DNA from 3 places in the Polyangium sorediatum genome. Region 2 is predicted to be linked to each of the others. Evidence: predicted binding sites of a transcription regulator. Region 2 holds the regulator's gene; each other region holds the start of a gene.
The links. Region 2 encodes HrcA, which represses chaperone genes, less so after heat shock. Its sites were predicted from a motif close to GNTAGCACTCNCCNNNGGNGAGTGCTANC; they were not measured.

Region 1: groES (co-chaperone GroES) is a predicted target of HrcA. The motif match lies at 1,669-1,697, and genes of this name have one in related genera.
Region 3: groES (co-chaperone GroES) is a predicted target of HrcA. The motif match lies at 1,530-1,558, and genes of this name have one in related genera.

The regions. Positions count from the first base shown of each region.
Region 1 covers NZ_JARZHI010000006.1:325,870-329,142, reverse strand. Annotated here, with positions in the region: gene groL (chaperonin GroEL) at 1-1,228, opposite strand, end outside; gene groES (co-chaperone GroES) at 1,271-1,576, opposite strand; tRNA gene QHF89_RS10650 (tRNA-Gln) at 2,015-2,085, shown strand; tRNA gene QHF89_RS10645 (tRNA-Glu) at 2,128-2,202, shown strand; gene QHF89_RS10640 (alcohol dehydrogenase catalytic domain-containing protein) at 2,342-3,273, shown strand, end outside.
Region 2 covers NZ_JARZHI010000015.1:72,057-75,329, forward strand. Annotated here, with positions in the region: gene QHF89_RS18860 (RluA family pseudouridine synthase) at 187-1,230, shown strand; gene hrcA (heat-inducible transcriptional repressor HrcA) at 1,222-2,271, opposite strand; gene QHF89_RS18870 (hypothetical protein) at 2,572-3,273, shown strand, end outside.
Region 3 covers NZ_JARZHI010000013.1:54,230-57,502, forward strand. Annotated here, with positions in the region: gene QHF89_RS17160 (NAD-dependent epimerase/dehydratase family protein) at 1-15, shown strand, start outside; gene QHF89_RS17165 (hypothetical protein) at 12-620, opposite strand; gene QHF89_RS17170 (hypothetical protein) at 620-1,228, opposite strand; gene groES (co-chaperone GroES) at 1,682-1,978, shown strand; gene groL (chaperonin GroEL) at 2,016-3,273, shown strand, end outside.

The DNA of each region.
Region 1 (3,273 bases), on a different contig from region 2:
CCTCTTCGACGGCCGCGCGCGTCGCGTGCAGCGCGTCCTCGACGCGGGCCTTCTTCTCCTTCATCTCGACCTCGGTCGCCGCGCCGACGCGCACGACGGCCACGCCGCCGGCGAGCTTCGCGAGGCGCTCCTGGAGCTTCTCGCGATCGTAGTCGCTCGACGTGTCGCCGATCTGCTTGCGGATCGACTCGACGCGGGCCTTGATCGCGACCTTGTCGCCGGCGCCGTCGACGATGACGGTGTTGTCCTTGTCGATCTCGACGCGGCGGGCCGTGCCGAGGTCACGCAGCGTGGCGGTGTCGAGCTTCTGGCCGAGGTCCTCCATGAAGGCCGTCGCGCCCGTCAGGGTCGCGATGTCCTTCAGCATCTCCTTGCGGCGATCGCCGAAGCCGGGGGCCTTCACGGCGGCGACCTTGAGCGTGCCGCGCAGCTTGTTCACGACGAGCGTCGCGAGCGCCTCGCCCTCGATGTCCTCGGCGATGATGAGGACCTCGCGGCCGTTCTTCACGACCTGCTCGAGCACCGGGAGGAGATCGGCCATCGCCGAGATCTTCTTCTCGTTCACGAGGATGAGCGGGTTGTTGAGGACCGTCTTCATCTTCTCGGGATCGGTCACGAAGTACGGCGAGAGGTAGCCACGGTCGAACTGCATGCCCTCGACCGTGTCGAGCTCGGTCGACATGCGCTTGTTCTCTTCGACCGTGATCACGCCCTCCTTGCCGACCTTCTCCATCGCCTCGGCGAGGATGTTGCCGATCTCCTTGTCGCCGTTGGCGCTGATGGTGGCGACCTGGGCGATCTGGCCCTTGTCCTTGGTCGGGACGGCTTGCTTCTTCAGCTCGCCGAGGATCGCGCTGACGGCGGCGTCGATGCCGCGCTTCAGGTCCATCGGGTTGTGGCCGGCTTCGACGAGGCGGAGGCCCTCGTTGTAGATGGCCTGGGCGAGGACGGTCGCGGTGGTCGTGCCGTCGCCGGCCTTGTCGCTCGTCTTCGAGGCGACCTCACGGACCATCTGCGCGCCCATGTTCTCGAGCTTCGAGTGCAGCTCGACTTCCTTGGCCACGGTGACGCCGTCCTTCGTGACGACCGGCGAACCCCAGCTCTTCTCGATGACGACATTCCGGCCCTTGGGCCCGAGGGTCACCTTCACGGCCTCGGCGAGCGTGTTGACGCCCCGGAGGATCGCGGCGCGCGCGCTACGGCTGTAAATGATCTGCTTGGCGGACATGGATCTTCTTCCCTTTGGAGTTGGTGAGGAGAGGGCGGGCGTTCAGCTCGCGGCGCCTTCGCCGCCGGTGATCGCGAGCAGGTCGTCCTCGCGCAGGAGCACGTAGTCCTCGCCGTCGATCTTCACCTCGTTGCCGGCGTACTTGCCGAAGAGGACGACGTCGCCGACCTTGATGTCGAGCGGCCGGAGCTTGCCGTCGCGGAGCAGCTTGCCGTTGCCCACGGCCACCACGCGCCCCTCGATGGGCTTCTCCTTGGCCGAATCCGGGATGATGATCCCACCCTTCGTCTGGGTCTCGCTCTCGAGACGCTTGACCACGATGCGGTCGTGCAGCGGCCTGATCTTCATGATGGCTTCCTCTATCGTCTGTTGCGGGCCCCGGCGGGCCGACTCCCCCCGGCCGTGGCTCTTGGCCACGGAGGGTGTCGAGCACCAACGCCGCTGGCACTCGGCTATGCCGGTGGCTAAAACCGGCCCGGAAAATAGATCCCCCCTTTCCACCGTCAAGCCCACCCTGGGCCGGCCGGTCGTTTTTCCGGAGGGCGGCGTACGTCCCGGAAGCACCCCGAACGACCTGGTTCGGGGTGCACGGAGGACGGCGGGAGGACGAGCCCGGCCAAGACGGACGGAATTTCCAAGCGATCTCAAGCTGTTCCGAACAAACGACAAGAAGCGCTTGACAGGACCGACGGTTCGGCTAATTTGCGCGGCCCGTGGACGACGGAGCGATTGCTCCGGTGTTCCGCCGGTCCCTTGGTCCGCAGGGCCTGGGGAGAGCCGATCCTTTGGGGGATCGTCTAATGGCAGGACGACGGTTTCTGGCACCGTCTATCAAGGTTCGAATCCTTGTCCCCCAGCCCGAAGTCGGCTAAGAAGTGTCGCCGACGGATTTGAAAACTGGTCCCATCGTCTAGCGGTTAGGACGCCGGCCTCTCACGTCGGTAACGCGGGTTCAATTCCCGCTGGGATCGCCAGGTAAAACAGAAACAGCGAACAACGGCACCTTCGGGTGCCGTTTTCGTTTTGTGCCTTTGTTTCCGGACCTCGCTTCGGCCCGGTCGGCGCAAAAGACGCGAGGTTGCGCACGCGGTCCTCTTTTGAGAGAGAGGACGCATGAAGGCGCTCCAGTGCACAGAAAACGGCGTCGTCCTCGCCGACGTCCCCGATCCCGCGCCCGCGCCGGGCGAGGTCATCGTCAAGGTCCTGTCGGCCGGAATCTGCAATACCGACCAGGAGCTCGCCCGCGGCTACATGGGCTTTCGCGGCGTGCTCGGCCACGAGGTCCTCGGCCTGCACGCGGGCAAGCGTGTCGTCATGGAGATCAATTGCGCCTGCGGGAGCTGCGCGACCTGCCGCGCGGGCGGGCGCAACCATTGCCCCACGCGCACCGTGCTCGGGATCCTCGGCCGTGACGGCGGAATCGCCGAATTCGTACGGATCCCCGAGGAGAACCTGCATGTCTTGCCGGACGTGATCCCCGACGAGAGCGCAGCCTTCATCGAGCCGCTCGCCGCCGCGCTGCATGCCTTCGACGAGGCCGCGCCCCGGCCGGGGGATCGCGTTTGCCTGCTCGGCGACGGCAAGCTCGGCCTGCTCACGGGGCTCGCCCTCGCGGCGCGGCGCGGGGATCTCGGCCGCGCCGTCGCCGTCGGCCGGCACCGGGACAAACTCGCGATCCTCGAAGCCGCCGGGCTCGACGTCGCGCTCGAATCCGATTTTTCCGAGGCGGGGTTCGACCTCGTCGTCGAGGCGACCGGCCAGCCTGCGGGGCTCGCCCGCGCGCTCGCCATCGTGAAGCCGCGCGGCACGATCATCCTCAAGAGCACGTATGCAGGCGTTGCGAACATCGACCTCGCGCCCGCCGTCATCAACGAGAACAAGATCATCGGCTCGCGTTGCGGCGATTTTCAGCGCGCCATCGACGTGCTCGCCCGCGGCGGCGTCGACCCGCGCCCGCTCCTTTCGGCGCGGTATCCGCTCGCGGACGCCGCGCGCGCGTTCGCACGCGCCGCCGAGCCGGGCGTCTTGAAGGTGCTCGTCTTGCC
Region 2 (3,273 bases):
CGGATGATTTTCCGCCGCGGGCGCCCATGCGGCGTTCGATGTCGGGCACCCACGATCGAGCGTTGCTCCGAAGAGCGGGCCGAGCATAGCGCAGTCGAGGCCCGCGAGGAAAAAACGAGCGGCATATTCATGCGCGGTACGTCATCGTGCGCGCACGGTTGGTCCGCATCCCCGCTGATTTTCTGCATGTCCCCGCGTCTCCCGCCTCGCACACGCCCCCGCGCCGCCCCGCGTGGTTCCCCTCGTACGCCGCCGCCCGCCGGTCAGCCCGCGAGCGCGCTCGGTTCGCCCGACGCGACCTGGGTCGTCCCGCCCGACCTCGGCGGTCGTCCGCTCGACGGCGTCGTCCGGACGCTCGCCGCGGTGTCCTGGTCCGACGCACGAAGGCTCATCGAGACCGGCAAGATCGCGATCGACGGGACGCAGCTCCTCGATTCGACGCGAAAGACGCGGGCCGGCGCGGAGATCACGCGGCATCCGCGCGCGCCTTCGCCGAAGGTCGCGCGCCTCGCGGAGATCGGCGAGGAGCTCGTGGTGCACATGGATCCGGCCCTCGTCGTGGTGCGAAAGCCCGCGGGGATCTCGACGATCCCGTTCGGCGACGAGTCGCCCGCGGAGCGCGAAAAGACGCTCGACGCGCTCGTGCGTGATCTGCTGGCGCGTCGCGACAAGATCCGCGGACGCGCGCCGCTCGGCGTGGTGCACAGGCTCGACAAGGCGACGAGCGGGCTGCTCGTCTTCACGCGGACGCTCGCGGCGAAGAAGCACCTCTCGCAGCAGTTCCGCGAGCACTCGGTGCGTCGTGTCTACCTGGCGATCGTGCACGGCGAGATCGGGAAGCGGACGTTTCGATCGAGGCTCATCGCGGATCGCGGCGATGGGCTGCGAGGTTCGCTCGAAGAAGGCGAGCGCCGCGGCGAGGGGCAGCTCGCGGTGACGCACGTCGAGCCGCTCGAACGGCTGCGCGGTGCGACGCTGGTCGCATGCCGGCTCGAGACGGGACGAACGCATCAGATCCGGATCCACCTCTCCGAGGCGGGACATCCGATCGTCGGGGAGAACGTGTACGTGCGCCGCTATGCGGGCACGCGCATCGACGCGCCGCGGCTCATGCTGCACGCGACGGAGCTCGGCTTCGTCCACCCGCAGACGGGCGACGAGGTCTTTTTTGAAGAACCCGCGCCCGAAGATTTTCAAAGCGTGCTCGAGCGGCTGCGCGCGTCAGGATGACCCGCGCCGTCCGCCGAGCGCTTCGCTCATCGCGGTGGCCGTCGCGTCCACGAGCGGCATGACCTTCGCGTAGTCCATGCGCGTCGGGCCGAGCACGCCGACCGTGCCGGCGACGCGCCCATGCTCGGTGTACGGCGCGACGACGAGGCTGAGATCCCCTTCGCCGAGCTCGCCGGCCTCGCTGCCGACGAACACCGTCACCGCGCCCGCGGCGATCACCTTGTCGAGGAGCGTCAGCAGATCCTCGCGCTCGGTGAGCGTGCGCAGCAGCTTCTTGAGACGCGATGCGTCGGTGTACTCGGGCAAGTCGATGAGCTTGCCTTGGCCCTCGATGACGACGTCGCCGCTGCGGCGGTTCACGTCAGCGGTGGCGCGGCTGCCGAGTTCGAAGGCGCGACGACGCAGGGCGTCGAGCGCGATGCGTTCGTCGGCGAGGCGGCGCGCGAAGAGGTCACGTGCTTCGCCGAGCGAGCGGCCTTCGATGACGTCGGCGAGCAGGTTGTGGATGCGCGTGAGCTCCGGCTCGGCGGGGACCTCTTCGATCTGGATGAAGCGGTTCTCGACGGTGCCGTCGGAGAAGACGAGCACGGCGAGGAGCTGGCCGGGGCGCGTGGGGATGAAGCGGAGCTGCGAGAGCGCGCGGAGCTCGGTGCGCGGCGAGGCGATGACCGCGGCCGTGCCGGAGAGCTCGGACAGGTACCGCCCGGCCTCGCGCATCGGGTCTGTCGCGACCGCATAGATCTCGGCGAAACGTTTGCCGAGCTTGGCCTGCTCCTCGGGACTGTAGGCGCGCGCCTGGACGAGCGTGTCGATGAAGAGGCGCAGCGCGCGATCCGTGGGGACACGGCCGGCGGAGGTATGCGGCTGCTTCAGGTACCCGGCCTCTTCGAGATCGGCGAGCACGTTACGAACGGAGGCTGCCGACAGATCGAGGCCATACTTACGCGCGAGCGTGCGACTTCCCACCGCCGCGCCTGTCGAGATGAACTCGGTGACGACGGCGAGCAGGATTTTGCGAGAGCGGTTCGTCAGGTCACTCATGATCGCATCCGTCCCTACGAGTCACCCGGGGCCGTCGTTTTCCTCCCCTGTGCTAGCTTGCTTCGCTTTTTGTAGGCCTGTTGGATGGGGGCGTCAAATCCGACCGACGAATCCCGGGCAAATTCTCCAGACGACTCCGAAGTGCCGGATTCGTGCCCTGTTTTTAGGGAGGGTGCCTTCCGGATCGTCCAAGAAACGTCTTCTTTCGCCTTCATCCACCTTCAACGGAGCGCGCCCTGGATCCCGGCTTCCTGCAGGTTCCAGGACACGCTCGCCCGCTCTGTCGCTATGGTAATCCGCGTGCTGCGATCCCGTCGCAAGTCGTCCGCCCGACCGGCGGGCGCGTTCTTGGTCCTGCTCGTGCTCGCGCTCTCCTTCGCCGTGGCCGGCTGCCCTTGCGCCGGCACCGTGGTGAACGCGAACCCGCAGCTCCGCTGGTGGCTCTTCTCGAACTTCGGGGCGAGTCGGATCTGCCCGGAGATGCTCAAGCTCGGCGTGTCGTTGAAGACCGACTCGGCTTCGCCCGCGATCGGCCGCTTCTTCCCGATGACGTGCAACTACACCGTCGATGACGCGCGTCAGACCGTGGCCGTCACGTTCGCAGGGACGGGATACGGCTACATGCAGCCGGCCAAGCGCGTCGGGTTCTCGGCGTCGACGACGATCGAGCTGCGGCCGGACTTCGCCATCGCCGACGACGACATCTACGTGTGGGGGCGGCTGAACCGCATCATCTCGGGGCCGGACTTCCGCGTCGGGTACATCGAGAACGCGGCGTTCAACATCGCCTCGAACATCCCACCCTTCGGCACGCTGACGAACTTCTTCGGCAACCAGGTGATGACGGGCGAGCTCACGCGCGGCTTCACCGTCGTGGCGAACGAGGACCGCGGCAACGAGTTCGCGCTCGGGATCCTCACGCCGCCGAACAAGCCGATCAAGCCGTTCAAGGTGCAAGACGACGAGCGCTTCACGTTCGCGAACGAGACCGTCGACGTCCAC
Region 3 (3,273 bases), on a different contig from region 2:
AACGGGATGGTCTAAGCCGCGCGGGCGAGGCTGATCTTGTCGGATTGTCCGGCCGCGTAGAAAGAGCGGAGCGCGCGGCGCATCCGATCGAAGTGGCCACGCCGCGCGAAGCTCTCTTCGAGCCTGCCCGCGAAGCGCGCGGCGAGATCATTGGCGAGGCGGTAGCGATCGCCGCGCTCGGTGCCAGGCGGATGGAGATACGCCACGGCCTCGAAGAGGCGCGCGCGGATGCGGGCCGCGCGGCTGGGATCGAAGCGCCGCGCGGCGAGCGGGCCGTGCACGAAGAGCACGTACTTGTCGACCTCGGCCTGGAGCTCCAGCTCGAGCTGCGTGACCGGGAGCTCCCGACGCGCGCGCTCGGCCAGGCAGAGGAAATGGCTCACGCCTTCCACGACCTGGCAGAGCAGATCAAACGGCGGGCTCTTCGGTTCGAGCGCCGCGCGCGGCAAATGAAGCGCCATGGAGACGCCGTCCTCGTCCTCGCGCACGAAGAGGACCTCGCGGCCTTCCTCCTCGGACGCGTCGATCGGCTGGATGAAGTCCTCCACCGAGGGCGCCTCCGGGATGCCGTACGTGCCTTCGAGCGCTGCCTGAATGCGCGCTGGCAGCGAGGGCGCCATCAGTGAACGCCCTCCTTTCCACGTGTCGCGACGAGCCCACGCGCGCCGAGCTCCTCCGCGATGCGCGACGAGCCCGTGCGGAGCCAGCGCTCGTAGAGCTTGAGCAGCCCGCGCTGGCCCTGCGCGCCCTGCGCGATGGCGCCGTCGGCGACCTCGTTCAGGACCTCCACGAATTGCTCGAAGCGATCGGCGAGCTCGGACAGGACGTCGTGGGTCGCGCGCTGGCCCGGCGTGCGCAGCATGGCCGAGGCGTTGTCGTACGCGGTCGCGCCGACGCGGATCACGTAGCCGCGGTCGATCCCGCGGATGTCGACGTGGCCGCCGAAAAAGCCGATCCCGTAGAGCACGCCGTCCCCGAGCGCGCGCAGGCGGCGGAAGCGCGTGGTCCCCGAGGCCTCGAGCGCGTCGTGGAGCTGGAAAGCGAGGGGCCGGGAAAAAGCCGGCTCGTTGTCCTCGCTGGGGTGGGCATAATCACAGAGAACCCCGACGAGGTAATGCGACGACGCCGCGGAGGCCTCGATCTTTCGCGCGCGCAGCGCATCGCCGACGGCGTCCATGAAGTAGTCGGAGATACTGGGAGAGATCGCGATATTGGTTGTACGGCTCACGGGGCACCTCGTCCTGGACGGGGCGCTTGGGACCGGGATCCAGCAGGCGCCACGCGCCCGGTTGAACAGCTCGTCCTCGAAAGACCGGCGGCAGAGGCTCGCGGACGGCGCGGGGCCGGACGCGGGCCTCATGAACGGAATCTACCGCAGCAGGCGCACGACGCCCAGCACACGGCAGACGGTTTTACGAGGGATTCCGAGGATTTGTGGCCACCCCGGGGGGCGGCTGCCAGCGATCGTTTCGGCCGCGAATTTCGGCCGCTTGACAGCCGAACGACCATGACTATCTTCCGGGCCGCTCGTTAGCACTCACCCTCCGTGAGTGCTAACAATCGAAAAACCGCAAGCTCATCGGGCATGTGGCGGGGGCGCCAAGCATGAATGCGCGCGCTCCGCGCCTGCCCATTGCGAATGGGATCTGGTGGCTCTCGGCCACCCCCGGAGGGTTTCACGATGGCGACGAAGATCAGGCCGCTGCAGGACCGCGTGATCGTCAAGCGACTCAAGGAAGAGGAGAGGACCAAGGGCGGGCTCTACATCCCGGACTCCGCCAAGGAGAAGCCCGTGGAGGGCACCGTCCTCGCCGTGGGCAACGGCAAGGTCCTCGAGGACGGCACCGTGCGCCGCCTCGACGTGAAGGAAGGCGACCGCGTCCTCTTCGGGAAGTACTCGGGGACTGAGGTGAAGCTCGACGGGGAAGAGCACCTCATCCTGCGCGAGGACGACATCCTGGGCGTGATCGAGGCGTGACTCGGGCCGCGGCCCCCTGAATTCTGGAGATATCGAGATGGCAGCCAAAGAGATCATCTACAACGAGTCGGCCCGCAGCATGATCCTCGCGGGCGTCAACGCCCTCGCGGACGCGGTGAAGGTCACGCTCGGCCCGAAGGGCCGCAACGTCGTGATCGAGAAGAGCTTCGGTTCGCCCACCGTGACCAAGGACGGCGTCACGGTCGCGAAGGAGATCGAGCTCGAGAACCGCTTCGAGAACATGGGCGCGCAGATGGTGCGCGAGGTGGCCTCGAAGACGAGCGACATCGCCGGCGACGGCACCACGACGGCGACGGTGCTCGCCCAGGCGATCTACCGCGAGGGCTCCAAGCTCGTCGCGGCGGGCCACAACCCGATGGAGATCAAGCGCGGCATCGACAAGGCGGTCGAGTCCATCGTCGCGAACCTCAAGGGCTCGGCGAAGCTCACGCAGGACGCGAAGGAGATCGCGCAGGTCGGCACGATCAGCGCGAACGGCGACCAGACGATCGGCAAGCTCCTCGCGGACGCGATGGAGAAGGTCGGCAAGGAAGGCGTCATCACGGTCGAGGAGGCGAAGAGCGCCGACACGACGCTCGACGTGGTCGAGGGCATGCAGTTCGACCGCGGCTACCTCAGCCCGTACTTCGTGACGGACGCCGAGGCGATGAAGTGCGTCATGGAGGACGCCTACATCCTCATCTCGGAGAAGAAGATCTCCAACATGAAGGACCTCCTCCCGGTCCTCGAGGCGATCGCGAAGAGCCAGAAGCAGCTCCTCATCATCGCCGAGGACGTCGAGGGCGAGGCGCTCGCGACGCTCGTCGTGAACAAGCTCCGCGGCACGCTGCACTGCGCGGCCGTGAAGGCGCCTGGCTTCGGTGATCGCCGCAAGGAGATGCTGAAGGACATCGCGGTCCTCACGGACGGCCAGGTGATCGCGGAGGAGCTCGGCCTCAAGCTCGAGAACGTCACGATCTCGGATCTCGGCCGCGCCAAGACCGTGATCATCGACAAGGACAACGCGACGATCGTCGGCGGTCAGGGCAAGAAGGACAAGATCAAGGCGCGCCAGCAGGAGATCCGCGCCCAGATCGAGCACACGACGAGCGACTACGATCGCGAGAAGCTCCAGGAGCGCCTCGCGAAGCTCGTCGGCGGCGTGGCCGTGATCAAGGTCGGCGCCGCGACCGAGACCGAGATGAAGGAGAAGAAGGCCCGCGTCGAGGACGCGCTCCACGCGACCCGCGCGGCCGTGGAAGAGGGCATCGTCCCCGGCGGCGGCGTCGCGCTCA